DNA from 4 places in the Mesorhizobium sp. WSM4976 genome. Region 3 is predicted to be linked to each of the others. Evidence: predicted binding sites of a transcription regulator. Region 3 holds the regulator's gene; each other region holds the start of a gene.

Region 1 (3,293 bases), on a different contig from region 3:
GGGCTGCCGCGGATCTCGAGGATGACCGCGGCGAAGGCCGTCATGCGGGCGGCCTCCTCGGCGATCCACAGCGCGTCGAGCAGTTTCGGGGCCTCGGAAAACAACAATTGCTCCGGCTCGATGCCGAACAGGGCATGAAGGCCCCTGGCATAGGGCAGGCCGGCCTCGTGGAAGATTTCCGCCGTGCCGACCCAGAGGATCGGCAGGCCCTGCTTCTCCTTGAGGATCAGGCTCACGAGCGAGAGCGCGAAGCCGGCGACCGCGCCGGCATCGCGGGTCTCCAGCCCATGGATCTCGCTGAGCGCCGCCCTGGGCAGGCCGCCGCCGAGGGCGGTGTCGAAACGTTCGATGCCGGTACGCAGGAAAGCGTCCGCCGAAGCCACGGCGAGGCCACGCCGGACAAGTGTCCTGTCCGATCCGGTAACATCGGCAGAGATTTGTTTTTCCGCAATTCCGGACGGAAAACCGCGTCGCACTTTTCCTGGAATTGCTCCAGGCGCCGGCGCCTGCAGGCGCTCGGGCAACGTTCCCTCGATCTTCGCGATCTGGCGGCGCAGGGCAAAAACAGTGTCCCGCGCCACGGCGCTCATCGCCATGACGTCCACTTCCGGCAGCAATTGTTCCTGTTATGTTCTTATAGATTCCAGAGGGTGCCGGAAGAGTCAAGCAGAGTCAGAAGGAATTTATTCCTTCGCCTTTTACCCTGAAAGCGCACGGCCGGCCGGCTCATTTGCCTCTATCGGCGCGAAAGCCTATATGCCGGGATCAAAGGACAGTTCATGGCCCGCATCTACAAGACCCGCACCTGGCACGATCAGCTCTCGCCGTCGATGGACGAGCTGGAGCTTATGGCGCTGGAGGCCTATGCCCATCTGCCGGACGAGTTCCGCCAACTCACCGGCGAGATCGTCATCCAGATCGCCGATTTCCCGACCGACGAGATCATGGACGACCTGTCGCTGGAGACGCCTTTCGACCTGCTCGGCCTGTTCGAGGGACGCGGCATCGCCGAGCGCTGGAACCCGCAGACCGGCGAGGGCCCGAACCGCATCACGCTCTACCGCCGCGCCATCCTCGACTACTGGGCGGAGAACGAGGAGACGCTGGGCGACATCGTCACCCACGTGCTGATCCACGAGATCGGCCACCATTTCGGCCTGTCGGACGACGACATGGAGCGGATCGAGGAAGCCGCCGAGCAGGCGGCGGCGGGGTAAGGTGTGTTGATATTCAGGTGAGACCGGCCTGCAAATGGCGGCTTCCTGCGCTTCCGGTGCTCACGTACGAAAAGTACGCTCCGCTCCGGTTCTCGGAAACCACCATTTTCGGCGCAGCCTGACCTGAATCTCAACACACCTTAAAGCACCTCGTCATCCGCATCGTTCTTCGTGGCGACTCCCCCTCATCTGGCCGCTTCGCGGCCACCTTCTCCCCCGTGCAAAGCCCTCCCTCGGGGAGAGGTCAGCCGAGCGAAGCGGAGGCCGGGTGAGGGGGCGCTTTCCCTACCAGTCGCTGAGCTTGGTGTCGGCCGTGTATTCCTGGCCTTCGACGTCCTTCACCACGGCCTGGCCGCAGCGGATCGACTTGGTCTTCTTGTCATAGGCATAGGTCGGCGAACCGAACAGGTGCCAGCCCTTGTTCAGCGCAGCGGTGACCTTGTGACAGAAGGTTGCATCGTCCGGACCGGACAGAAAGCGGTAGAGTTTCATTTTTCGCCTCTGATCGTAATTGTCTCAGCGTGTCGTTTCCCAAAACCGCCGCGCGCTTTTTGGGCGACATGCTTCGGCGCTGCGCATCATGCGCCGATGATCGCGGCCTTCGCCAGAAGTTTCTCGGCTTGCGCCAGATGCAGCCGCTCGACCATGCGGCCGTCCAGTGCGATGACCCCCTTGCCGACATTTTCGGGTCGCGCGAACGCATCCCGGATCGCGCGTGCCTGAGCCAGCGCCTCGGGCGCCGGCGAAAAGGCGCGGTTCGCCGGCTCGATCTGGGCGGGGTGGATCAGCGACTTGCCGTCAAAGCCCATGGCCGCCCCCTCGGCGCATTCGCCGGCAAAAGCGTCCAGGTCGCGGAAATCATTGGCGACGCCGTCGATCACGTCGAGGCCGCCGGCGCGCGCCGCGAGCACCAGCTGCATCAGCCAGGGCATCAGATAGCGCCGGTCCGCCAGAACGCCGGTCGCCTTCACCAGGTCATTCGTTCCGGCAACGAAACAATTAAGGCGCGAGGCCGGATCGCGGCCGAGCTCGGCGATGGCGCCGATGTTGAGCAGCGCCCTGGGCGTCTCGACCATCGCCCATAGTTTCACGCCGTCCGGCACCGAATTGTCGTCGAGCAGGTCGCCCGCCTCGAGGAGGTCGCGCGGCGCGCCGATCTTGGGCAGGAGAATGCCGTCGGGCTCGGCCTTGGCGACAGCCCGAAGATCGTCGGCGCCCCATTCGCTGGCCAAAGGGTTGATGCGCACCACCATCTCGCAGCGTTTCTCGCGGTTGGCCAGGATGCCGGCCACCTTGTCGCGCGCGGCAGCCTTGTCGGCGGGCGGGACGGCGTCCTCGAGATCGATGATGACGGCGTCGCAGGCAAGCGAGCCGAGCTTGGCGAGCGCTTTGTCGTTCGAGGCGGGAATGTAAAGCACCGAGCGGCGCGGGCGGTAGGTGTCGACGGTCATGGCCGATCTATGCCGGGTGATGGCGGATGAGGCAAGGCGAGTCCCTCGAGGGCAGGACAATCGCATAAGGCAGCGCTAGCGGAGCGCCCCATGCGATTGTCCTGTCTCAATGGCAACTGCCCTGCACGAAAACTGCAAATCCTTGCGGAAAACCTCCTGCATTCCGCCGCGCGCTTTCCGCACCGCCGGGCAACAAAGCCGGCATGCAAACGCCTCACACATCCCGCTGGTCCCTGCCGCGCCGGCTCCGCGACGAAGGCTGGTGGCTCGTCGAGCCGCAAAGACTGCGCGTCGCGGCGGACGTCCTGCTTTTCCCTGCGAGGTCGCGCCACGTGGATACGCCGAGGATAGTCCGGCGATGAGGCCCTTTGCCGAACTTGCCATGGGTTCCGCCCAGGCATGCGCAGATGCCCGAGCGCCTTGCGGTCTCATGGCCTTGTCGCGACACGGCTCCCTACCGAAAACAATTTCGCACTTTTCCTTGGAATTGCTCTAATCCTGCCGTCACCCAAGCGTACCCGCCGGGCTATTGACCGATGCCGCACAACATCCTCGTCGCCGACGACGACCCGCATATCCGCGAGATCATCTGCTTCGCGCTGGAAAAGGCCGGCATGAAGACGGC
Region 2 (3,293 bases), on a different contig from region 3:
CGCCGTGCCGGCCTCGCGTTCGGCCAGGATCGCCTGGCAGACATAATTCGCCTGCTCGGCCTCGTCGCGCACGCTGACCAGCTGCGGCTTGTGCGAGGACCGGCGCTCGGTCCAAAGGTTCTTCGTAAAGCGTTCGCTGGCCTCGCCGATCACCCTGTTGGCTGCGGCAAGGATCGTCTCGGTCGAGCGGTAGTTGCGCTCCAGCATGACGACCGCCGCTGCCTGCGCGAACTGCTTTGGGAAATCGAGGATGTTGCGCACTTCCGCCGCGCGGAAGGAATAGATCGACTGCGCGTCGTCGCCCACCACCGTCAGGCCCGCGCCGTCCGGCTTCAGCGCCAGAAGGATCGAGGCCTGCAGGCGGTTGGTGTCCTGGTATTCGTCGACTAGCACATGGTCGAAGCGGGAACCGAGGTGAGCGGCGATTTCCGGCTCGGCCGCCATCTGTGCCCAGTAGAGCAGCAGGTCGTCGTAATCGAGCACGTTCTGCGCCTGCTTGGCCTCGACATAGGCCGCGAACAGCTCCTTCAACTGCTCCGCCCATGCCGCGCACCAGGGGAAGGCCGAGCCCAGCACTTCGCCGAGCGGCGCCTGCGCGTTCACCGCACGCGAATAGATCTGCAGGCAGGTGCCTTTGGTCGGGAAGCGGCTTTCGGTTTTCGACAATCCCAGCTCGTGTCGGGCAAGGTTCATCAGGTCGGCGGAATCCTCGCGGTCATGGATGGTGAAGGCCGGATCGAGCCCGATCTGCTCGGCATAGTCGCGCAAGAGCCTGGCGCCGATGCCGTGAAACGTGCCGGCCCAGGCGAGCGCGTCGGCGATGATGGCCGCGTCGCGCCCTAGCACTTCGCCGGCGATGCGCTCGACCCGCTTGGCCATCTCGGCCGCGGCGCGCCGGGAAAACGTCATCAAAAGGATGCGGCGCGGATCGGTGCCCTTGACGATGAGATGGGCGACGCGATGCGCCAGCGTGTTGGTCTTGCCGGAACCGGCGCCGGCGATCACCAGCAGAGGTGCCGCCACCTTGCCGTCGCCATGCACTACCGCCAGCCTTTGCTCGTCATTCAGCCGGGCAAGATAGGCAGGCGTCTCGAAGGACGAATCACGAGCGGCGATGTTCATCGCCCATCAAGCATCGTTTCTGCTTTGTTCGCAATAATTTCCTAGCCCGCGCTAGCGGGGAGAGATTGCCGCGGCCGGAGAGGGGATGCGCCGGCCGCGGGTTGGCGTATGCACTGTCTAACGGAGCGCTGGTCGACCCCCGCTCCGTTCGGCTTCGCCGAGCCACCTCTCCCCCATCGACGGGGTAGAGGAAAGGCGCCCATGCCTTTTTTCCGGCAACGCTCGTCCAGCAATGCTCCCTTCCTTTCCCTCCGGAGGGGGGAAGGTGGCGCTGCGAAGCAGCGACGGATTGGGGGAACCACGTGGCAATCAAGCCTCAGGTCGATCAGTCAGCGCCCCCACAGAAGATGTGTGCATCCCCCAGCCACGTCCGGGGGATAAGGAAAGGGCAACTACCGCTTCGGCTCCACTCCCATCGCCGCCGACTGGCGCCGCAGCGCGCGCCTCTCATCGCCCGGCATGTCCAGCGGCGCGACATCGCCAGGCACCTCGTCGATGATCCTGACGGCGACGCGATAGGCGGTATAGGCGAAAAGGCCGGTAAGTAGCAGGCGGATCATCATCGTCTCCTCATGCGGTTCGATTGGCTTCCAACCGGGCGTGGGCCGGTTGGTTCCCCCCTCACGCGCAACCAAACCGCCACCGCCTCGTTTGCATTCATGAAAGGGGCGAACGAGAGGAGGTCGTCATGAAGAAGCTTCCTGTGCTGCTGGCTCTTGCGGCAGGGCTCGTGCTCGCCGCCTGCGACAGCAGCGTGCAACCCACCAAGGCGCCGGGCGATGAGGTCAACCAGAACCCGCAGGTCGACAAGAACCCGGTGCCGAAATCGACTACGGGCGGTGACCAGCAGGGTACGGCGCCGAAGCAATAGGGCAGGGCGGGCTGAATTGTCATCGGCCTGAAACGAAGAAGGCCGGCGCTGCTTGGGAGGAAGCTGGATAGCGCCGGCCAAGCGGGAAAATCAGGCCCGCCGCGCAATCCAACATAGCTGAGTCTCGGCCTTACGTCATGGTGCGATCGCGCTAGCCGGCTACAGTCAGTGGAAATACCCGGAAAGTCCTGAAGGTTCGCGAGCGGCGCTGCTTAGGCCGCGCGCCCCGGCTGTCCGCCGGCGATCTCGGTGTCGAGCTGGCGCTGCGTCAGCGCCGCTTCAGCCAGGATCCACTGCTTGAACAACTCCACCTTGCGGGCGCCGAGCGCCTTGATGGGGCTGACGAAGTACCAGCCCGCCGTGTTGGGATGGTGGACCGCGAAGGGAGCCACCAGCCGCTCGGCGCGAATGTCGCTTGCCATGTAGGCACGGTTGGCGACGGCAAAGCCCATGCCGGCATTGGCGGCTTCGTAAGACATCATGCAGGAATCGAAATAGACGCTCCTGGTTTGGCCAAGCACGAAGCTCGCGCCGGCAAAGCCCAGCCACGATTGCCAGTTCTGCGTGCAGGTGTCGGAATGCAGCAGCGTGAAGAAGCGCAGGTCTTCCGGCGTCACCCTTGACAGCGGCTTGTCGCCCAACACGTCGTGAAACAGCTTGCGGCTGCATACCGGCGTCAGGTCTTCCTTGAACAGCAGGTCCGAGGTGAGGCCTGGGAAATTGCCGTCGCCGTAGCGGATCTCGAGATCATATTCCGAGGTCGAGAATTCATGCGTGGCGTAGGATGTCGACACCCGCATCTCGATGTCGGGATATTGTCGCTGGAAGGTGATCAGCCTGGGAAACAGCCAGCGCGCCGCGAAGGTCGGCAGCACGCAGATCCGCAGCACATGCGCCTGTGACTGGCCGGTGGCTTCCATGCTGGCCGCCACGATGCGCTCCAGCGCCTCGCGCACGCGCGCCACGTAGGCCTCGCCTTCCGGCGTCAGCGATACCGCGTTGCCGCCGCGCTCGAAGATCTTGAAGCGCAGCTGGTCCTCCAGGCTCTTCACGCGCTGGCTGACGGCAGAAGCGGTGATAAACTGCTCCTCGCCGGCGCGGGTGAAATTCCGGTGCCGCGCGGCGCTCTCCACGATTTTCAGCGAGTTGAGGTTGACCTGACTGAGCAGACGCACGGGGTTTCGACCTTAAGCTGGGCTTACGCTACCACCAGCATTCCTAAATTTACAGGGGTGGGCCTTTAAATGACTTTTAACCAAGTGTTGCCCCCATCTTGGAGAAAGTACAATGAACGCCCATA
Region 3 (3,293 bases):
ACGCACCTTTTCTTCATGGCATCGCTTTTATGCGCGCTCGGCTTTCTCGCGGCCAAGGTGGAGACCTGGCGGATGGCGACCCCGATGCTGGGGTCCGAGATCCAGACACGGCTGACGGGTCGCCTCGTCGTCGCCGAGGCGATGGCCAACGGCCGTGTGCGGCTGACCATCGATCTCGTGTCCACGGAGCATCCTACGCTGCGCTACGCGCCGAGCCGCGTAAGGGTTTCGGCGCGCAGGATCCCGCCCGGCATGACGGCCGGGTCGATGCTGACCGGCTATGCCAAACTGCTGCCGCCGACCGGTCCGGTTCGGCCGGATAGTTACGATTTTTCCTTCGACAGCTACTTTAGCGGCATTGGCGGCAGCGGCTTTTTCCTGGGCGATCCAAAGCTGATTGCGCCGACTCCATCTGCGCCAACGGCGGTGCCATTCGGCGCGCGCGTTATGTCGGCCATAGAAAACGCGCGCGAAGGGATTGCCGATCACATCCGGAGCAGCATCGGAGGGTTCGAAGGCGAGATTGCCGCGGCGCTGATCGTCGGCGTGCGAGCCGGCATTCCGGAAGAGATCAACGAGTCGATGCGGCGCACCGGCATCTATCACATCATCTCGATCTCCGGCCTGCACATGGCGCTGGTCGCCGGCACGATCATGTTCCTGCTGCGCGGCGCCTTCGCGCTGTTTCCGGATTTCTCGTCACGCCGGCCGGTGAAGAAATATGCCGCGGCGATCGCGCTTTCCTCGATCGCCGCTTACCTCGTCATCTCCGGCATCGTGGTGGCGGCCGAACGGAGCTTCATCATGCTTGCCGTGATGCTGATCGCCGTGCTCTTCGACCGCGCGGCGCTGACGATGCGCAACCTGGCGATCTCGGCGATTGCCGTCATCCTTGTGTCGCCACATGAAGTGGTCGGGCCGAGCTTCCAGATGTCCTTCGCAGCCACCGCGGCCCTGGTCGGCGCCTATGCCGGCTTTGCCGATTATCGGGCCGGCAAAATGACCGTGCCGCCGGCAAAGCGTTCGTTCCTGAGGTTCCTGTCGCGAAAACTGGCGGTTGGCGTGGGCGGCGCCGCCGTGACCTCGCTCATCGCGGGCAGCGCGACCTTGCTGTTTGCGATCTGGCATTTTCAGCGCGTGTCGCCGCTCAGCCTGCTCGCCAATCTGGCGGTCATGCCGATCGTCTCGCTGGTCGTCATGCCGTTCGCCGTGTTGAGCGCGCTCGCCATGCCGTTCGGCTTCGACGGCCCCTTCCTCTATGTGATGGGCAAGGGCCTGACGGCGATGATCGCCATTTCGGCATGGATCTCCGAGCGCTCGCCGGTCGATGCCGTGGGATTGATCTCGATCCAGTCGGTGCTGCTGGCGACGATCGCGCTCGTCATCGCGACCATGGCCACCACCTGGCTGAGGCTTGCCGCTGTTCCCATTGCTCTCGCCGCAATGCTGGCGATCCCACATGTGCGCACGCCGGATGTCCTCATTTCCGAGGACGCGCATCTGGTGGCGATGCCGATCGGCGGCGGCGAGCTTGCCGTCAACCGCGAACGCTCGAACGAGTTCACGACCGACAATTGGAAGCGGGCGCTGAAGGCCGAGGAAATTGTGTCGCCAGAGAATTCGCCAAAGACGCTCTCGATATCGCCGACCCGGTCGACCTGCCGCCCGGCTCACCCTTCTATTGCACCGGCGACCTCTGCATTGGCCGGCATCCGTCCGGTGCGATCGTCGCGCTCGCCGAAAACCGCGACAGCGCACGGCCTGCCTGCGGCTTTGCCGACCTCATCGTCATCAACGATGCCACGGCCTACAATCCCTGCTGGGATCAGCGTGTGCTTGTCGTCACCAAGCGCCAGCTGGCGCGTGACGGCAGCGCCGCCGTCTTCTTCGATCCACAATCGGCAACCGCGCGAGCAGCCATCCAATATGCCGTCGAAAAGCCATATCGGCCCTGGCACGAGCAGCGCAGATACACGCGCGAGGCCCGGGGACTGCCGCCATATGAAAAACCTGAGAGGGCCAAGCCCTCGCAGCCGGATCAGTAGCGCCTGATCAGCCCGACGAGCTTGCCCTGCACCTTGACCCGATCCGGCCCGAAGATGCGGGTCTCGTAGGCCGGGTTGGCAGCCTCCAGCGCGATGGAGGCGCCCTTGCGGCGGAAGCGCTTGAGCGTTGCTTCCTCATCGTCGACCAGCGCCACCACGATCTCGCCCGGACTCGCTGTGTTGGCGTTACGGATGATGACGGTGTCGCCGTCGAAGATGCCGGCCTCGATCATGGAGTCACCCTTGACCTCCAGCGCATAATGCTCGCCACCCATGATCATGTCCGGCGGCACCGAGATCGAATGCGTCTGGTGTTGGATGGCATCGATCGGAACACCGGCGGCGATGCGGCCCATCACCGGAATGGATACGGCCGAAGCGGCGTCGTCGTCGTTGCTGGGTGTCGGCGTACGCGACGGCGCTGCCGGCTTGACCTGGCGACTTAGATTGCCCTGACCGCCTTGAATGACGCTCGGCGAAAACTTCTTCGCGGCATTCAGGCCCGGCGCGATCGAATCGGGCAGCCGCAGGACTTCCAGCGCGCGCGCCCGGTTCGGTAGCCGGCGAATGAAACCGCGTTCTTCCAGCGCCGTGATCAGCCGATGGATGCCGGACTTCGAGGCCAGGTCCAGTGCTTCCTTCATCTCGTCGAAGGATGGAGGGATCCCGCTCTCCTTCAGGCGTTCATGGATGAACATCAGGAGTTCATGTTGCTTGCGCGTCAGCATTGGCGGCCCCCACGGGTTCCGAAACCAGAATCAGAAAAACAAACCCAGAACAAACACTATCTGTTCCAGTTGTGTTCCGCAACCGTTTAAAGTTTAATGAATTTCTTAAGGCTGGCGAAAGAATGTTGCATCCGGCGGTGCCCGGCCGCCTGCAACTGGGGCTGTGTCATTGATTCCGCTCGATTCTGCAATTCTCCTTATGTTGAAATTGAGACGCGACACCATCGCGGAAGCGCTGAGGTGTTCGCGTCGGTTCATCCGTGCATGTGCCGCACCGTGAACGAAACGAACCCAAAATGCCAACGTTGGCGATGATTCCGGTCCTCGGCCTTTGCCGTCTATGGACCAGCTGACATAGGCCAGAAGGTTCTTGCCGTGTCGCGGACGGGGATGAGACAACCGCCCTGGTCGCCGGGGATGCAGCGGCCTGGTTCGAAACGGAGGCGACAGCACAATGAGGAGAATTCCCGATCTTGCCGAGGTCGAGGCAATGGATGCCGCGGACCCGCTGCGTGCCCTG
Region 4 (3,293 bases), on a different contig from region 3:
CCTTGGTGGCCTGCTCGGCGTCGATCACGTCGACCCGCAGAAGCGTGCGCTTCTTCGGATCCATCGTGGTCTCCTTGAGCTGCGAGGCCATCATCTCGCCAAGGCCCTTGAAGCGGCCGATCTCGACCTTGCCGCGTCCGGTGAATTCGGTGCGCAGCAGTTCGTCCTTGTGCGCGTCGTCGCGGGCGTAGCCGACCTTGCCGCCCTGCCGGATCGAATAGAGCGGCGGCACGGCCATGTAGAGATGGCCGCCGCGGATCAGGTTCGGCATCTCCTGAAAGAAGAAGGTGATCAACAGGGAAGCGATATGCGCGCCGTCGACGTCGGCGTCGGTCATGATGATCACCCGGTCGTAGCGCAGGTCCTCGTCGCGGTATTTCGAGCGCGTGCCGCAGCCGAGCGCCTGGATGAGATCGGAGATCTGCTGGTTGGCGGCGAGCTTGTCGTTGCCGGCGCTCGCGACGTTGAGGATCTTGCCGCGCAGCGGCAGCACCGCCTGGCTGGCGCGGTCGCGCGCCTGCTTGGCCGAGCCGCCGGCCGAGTCGCCTTCGACGATGAAGATTTCGGCGCCGGCCGCCGCATTCTGCGTGCAGTCGGCGAGCTTGCCCGGGAGGCGCAGCTTGCGCACAGCACTTTTGCGCGAGACTTCCTTTTCCTGGCGGCGGCGCACGCGCTCGTCGGCGCGCGCGATGACCCATTCGAGAAGCTTCGAGGCTTCCTGCGGATTGTCGGCGAGCCAATGGTCGAACGGATCGCGGATGGCGTTTTCAACGAGGCGCATTGCCTCGATGGTCGCCAGCCTGTCCTTGGTCTGGCCGACGAATTCCGGCTCGCGGATGAACACCGACAGCATGCCGGCGGCTGAGATCATCACGTCCTCGGTGGTGATGATCGAGGCGCGCTTGTTGCCGATCAGGTCGGCATAGGCGCGCAGTCCGCGCGCCAGCACGTTGCGGAAACCGGCCTCATGCGTGCCGCCTTCGGGGGTCGGGATGGTGTTGCAGTAGGAGTTGAGGAACCCGTCGCCGCCGAACCAGGTCACCGCCCATTCCAGCGAACCGTGGCCACCCTGCTTGTCGCTCTTGCCGGCAAAAACCTCGCGCGTGACCTGGAACTCGTCGCCCAGCGTCGCCTTGAGATAGTCCTTCAGGCCGCCGGGGAAATGAAACTCGGCCTTGGCCGGCGTCTGGTCCTTCTCCTTGATCAGCGACGGATCGCAGGTCCAGCGGATCTCGACGCCGCCGAACAGATAGGCCTTCGAGCGCGCCATGCGATAAAGCCGAGCCGGCTCGAAGGCAGCACCCTTGCCGAAGATCTGCTCGTCGGGGTGGAAGCGTGTCCTCGTGCCGCGGCGGTTATGAACTTCGCCCAGATGCTCGAGGCCACTGACCGGGACGCCGCGGGAAAAACGCTGTCGGTAGAGCTGGCGGCCGCGCGCGACCTCGACCTCGAGATGGTCGGACAGCGCATTGACCACCGAAACACCGACACCGTGCAGGCCGCCCGAGGTCTCATAGACCTTGGAGTCGAACTTGCCGCCCGAATGCAGGGTCGTCATGATGACTTCGAGCGCCGGCTTCTTGAATTTTGGATGCGGATCGACCGGGATGCCGCGGCCATTGTCGGTGACGGTCAGGAAGCCGTCGGCGGAAAGCTCGACATCGATGAAGGTGGCGTGGCCGGCCACGGCTTCGTCCATCGAATTGTCGATAACCTCGGCGAACAGGTGATGCATCGCCTTGTCGTCGGTACCGCCGATATACATGCCCGGACGGCGTCGCACCGGCTCGAGACCTTCCAGCACCTCGATATCGGCGGCGCTATAGCTCTCGCTGCCGTCGCGAGCGGCGGTCGAGCGCTTCGCGGCTTGCACGAGCGGATCGGCGGGACGCGAGGGCGCACGCGGCTGTGCGGGCTTTTCCATCTTGCCGAAGAGATCGTTGCTGTCGTCCATGCTGGCCTAGCGTCCGGTAATGCGAATCACGTCTCGATACTGCCACGCTTTTGGCGGGTGAACGAGTTCCTGTTCCGTTCAGGGTTCAAACTGTCTCTTATTCCAAAACCATTCGATAACCAAGCCGGGTGAAATAGGGCGATCGGCGGGTCGCCGGATTCCCGATTCTTTAACATTAACGCCTAAGCGTGGGGTCCAACTAACAAAAGACCACGGGCGTCAGGGGTTTCGTTGTGCGGGGCAGAGCCATAACCATGATCGGTATCGCAGCCGTCTTCGGCGCGATCTCGATCTTTGCGGCGGACTTCTGGGTCAAGAGCCAGGCAAAGGCTCAGTCCGAGGTCAAGGTGGTCACGGTCGAAGCTCCGCAGCAGCCCAAAGTCGAGTTCAAGACCATCGTGGTGGCTCAAGCGCCACTGCGATACGGAATGGAGCTCGGACGGCCACAACTGGCGGAGATTCCGTGGCCGCAGGATTCGTTGCCGCAAGGCGCTTTCCCGACGATCGACAAGCTGCTTGCCGATGGCAGCCGTGTCGTGCTGTCGCCGATCGAGGTCAATGAACCGGTGCTGCTCACCAAGCTGTCGGGACCGAATGGTCGCGCCACGCTTTCCAACATGCTGTCGCCCGGGATGCGGGCCGTCACCATCCGCACCGACGAAATTGCCGGTGTCGGCGGCTTCGTCACGCCGGGAGACCGGGTCGACGTCGTCCTGACGCGCGACGCGGGAGACATCCAGGAAGTATCCAAGAATGCTCAAGGGGCGGCCGGCTCGACGGTGACGTCCGAGGTCGTCGTCTCCGATGCCAAGGTGCTTTCGGTCGGGCAAGGCGCCGACGAGCGCAAGACCGCGCCGCAGGTCGCCAATTCCGTGACCCTCGAAGTCACCGACGAAGGGGCGCAGAAGGTGGCGTTGGCCCGTACCGTCGGCACGCTGTCGTTGTCACTGCGGTCCGCCGCCGACGCAACCACCGGCAATGGCGGGCTTACGACCATCTCTTCCTTCGGCGGTTCAGCCGCCGCAAAGGTACAGGCGAGCGCCGCCTCGCTTGTCAGCGCCGCGACGAAGGGATCCGACGAGCCGAAATTCAAGACGGTGATCGTGACGCGCGGCGAGAAGGTCGAAGAATACAAGGTTCCGTCACGGGAACCACCGCAGGAACTGCAGCAATAGCCGGTGGGGACCGGCGGGACGGGGACAACATGTTCGGGTTTGATGCATTTCGGACGGCCGGCGGATGGCGCCTTCCTGGCGTGATCGCGTTGGCGGCGTCGCTGGCTATGTTCGGCTTCGCCGCGCCGGCAAGGGCGGGCAATGACGTCGTCTATGTCTCGGCG

What was found. The regulator LexA, encoded in region 3, represses DNA repair genes until DNA is damaged. The targets are predictions, from matches to a motif close to TGTTCNNNNTGTGTTCNG.
Region 1: P9272_RS06770 (metallopeptidase family protein) is a predicted target of LexA. The motif match lies at 619-636, and genes of this name have one in related genera.
Region 2: P9272_RS22155 (ATP-dependent helicase) is a predicted target of LexA. The motif match lies at 1,148-1,165, and genes of this name have one in related genera.
Region 4: parE (DNA topoisomerase IV subunit B) is a predicted target of LexA. The motif match lies at 2,019-2,036, and genes of this name have one in related genera.

The regions. Positions count from the first base shown of each region.
Region 1 covers NZ_JARTVT010000004.1:183,381-186,673, reverse strand. Annotated here, with positions in the region: gene P9272_RS06775 (hypothetical protein) at 1-596, opposite strand, end outside; gene P9272_RS06770 (metallopeptidase family protein) at 780-1,217, shown strand; gene P9272_RS06765 (DUF1737 domain-containing protein) at 1,503-1,709, opposite strand; gene P9272_RS06760 (CoA ester lyase) at 1,796-2,668, opposite strand; gene P9272_RS06755 (response regulator transcription factor) at 3,205-3,293, shown strand, end outside.
Region 2 covers NZ_JARTVT010000018.1:121,107-124,399, forward strand. Annotated here, with positions in the region: gene P9272_RS22155 (ATP-dependent helicase) at 1-1,122, opposite strand, end outside; gene P9272_RS22160 (hypothetical protein) at 1,515-1,682, opposite strand; gene P9272_RS22165 (hypothetical protein) at 1,811-1,993, shown strand; gene P9272_RS22170 (LysR substrate-binding domain-containing protein) at 2,206-3,168, opposite strand; gene P9272_RS22175 (hypothetical protein) at 3,281-3,293, shown strand, end outside.
Region 3 covers NZ_JARTVT010000032.1:48,628-51,920, forward strand. Annotated here, with positions in the region: partial or broken gene P9272_RS30210 (ComEC/Rec2 family competence protein) at 1-2,045, shown strand, start outside; gene lexA (transcriptional repressor LexA) at 2,039-2,773, opposite strand; gene kynU (kynureninase) at 3,228-3,293, shown strand, end outside.
Region 4 covers NZ_JARTVT010000020.1:60,108-63,400, forward strand. Annotated here, with positions in the region: gene parE (DNA topoisomerase IV subunit B) at 1-1,954, opposite strand, end outside; gene cpaB (Flp pilus assembly protein CpaB) at 2,209-3,129, shown strand; gene P9272_RS23540 (type II and III secretion system protein family protein) at 3,237-3,293, shown strand, end outside.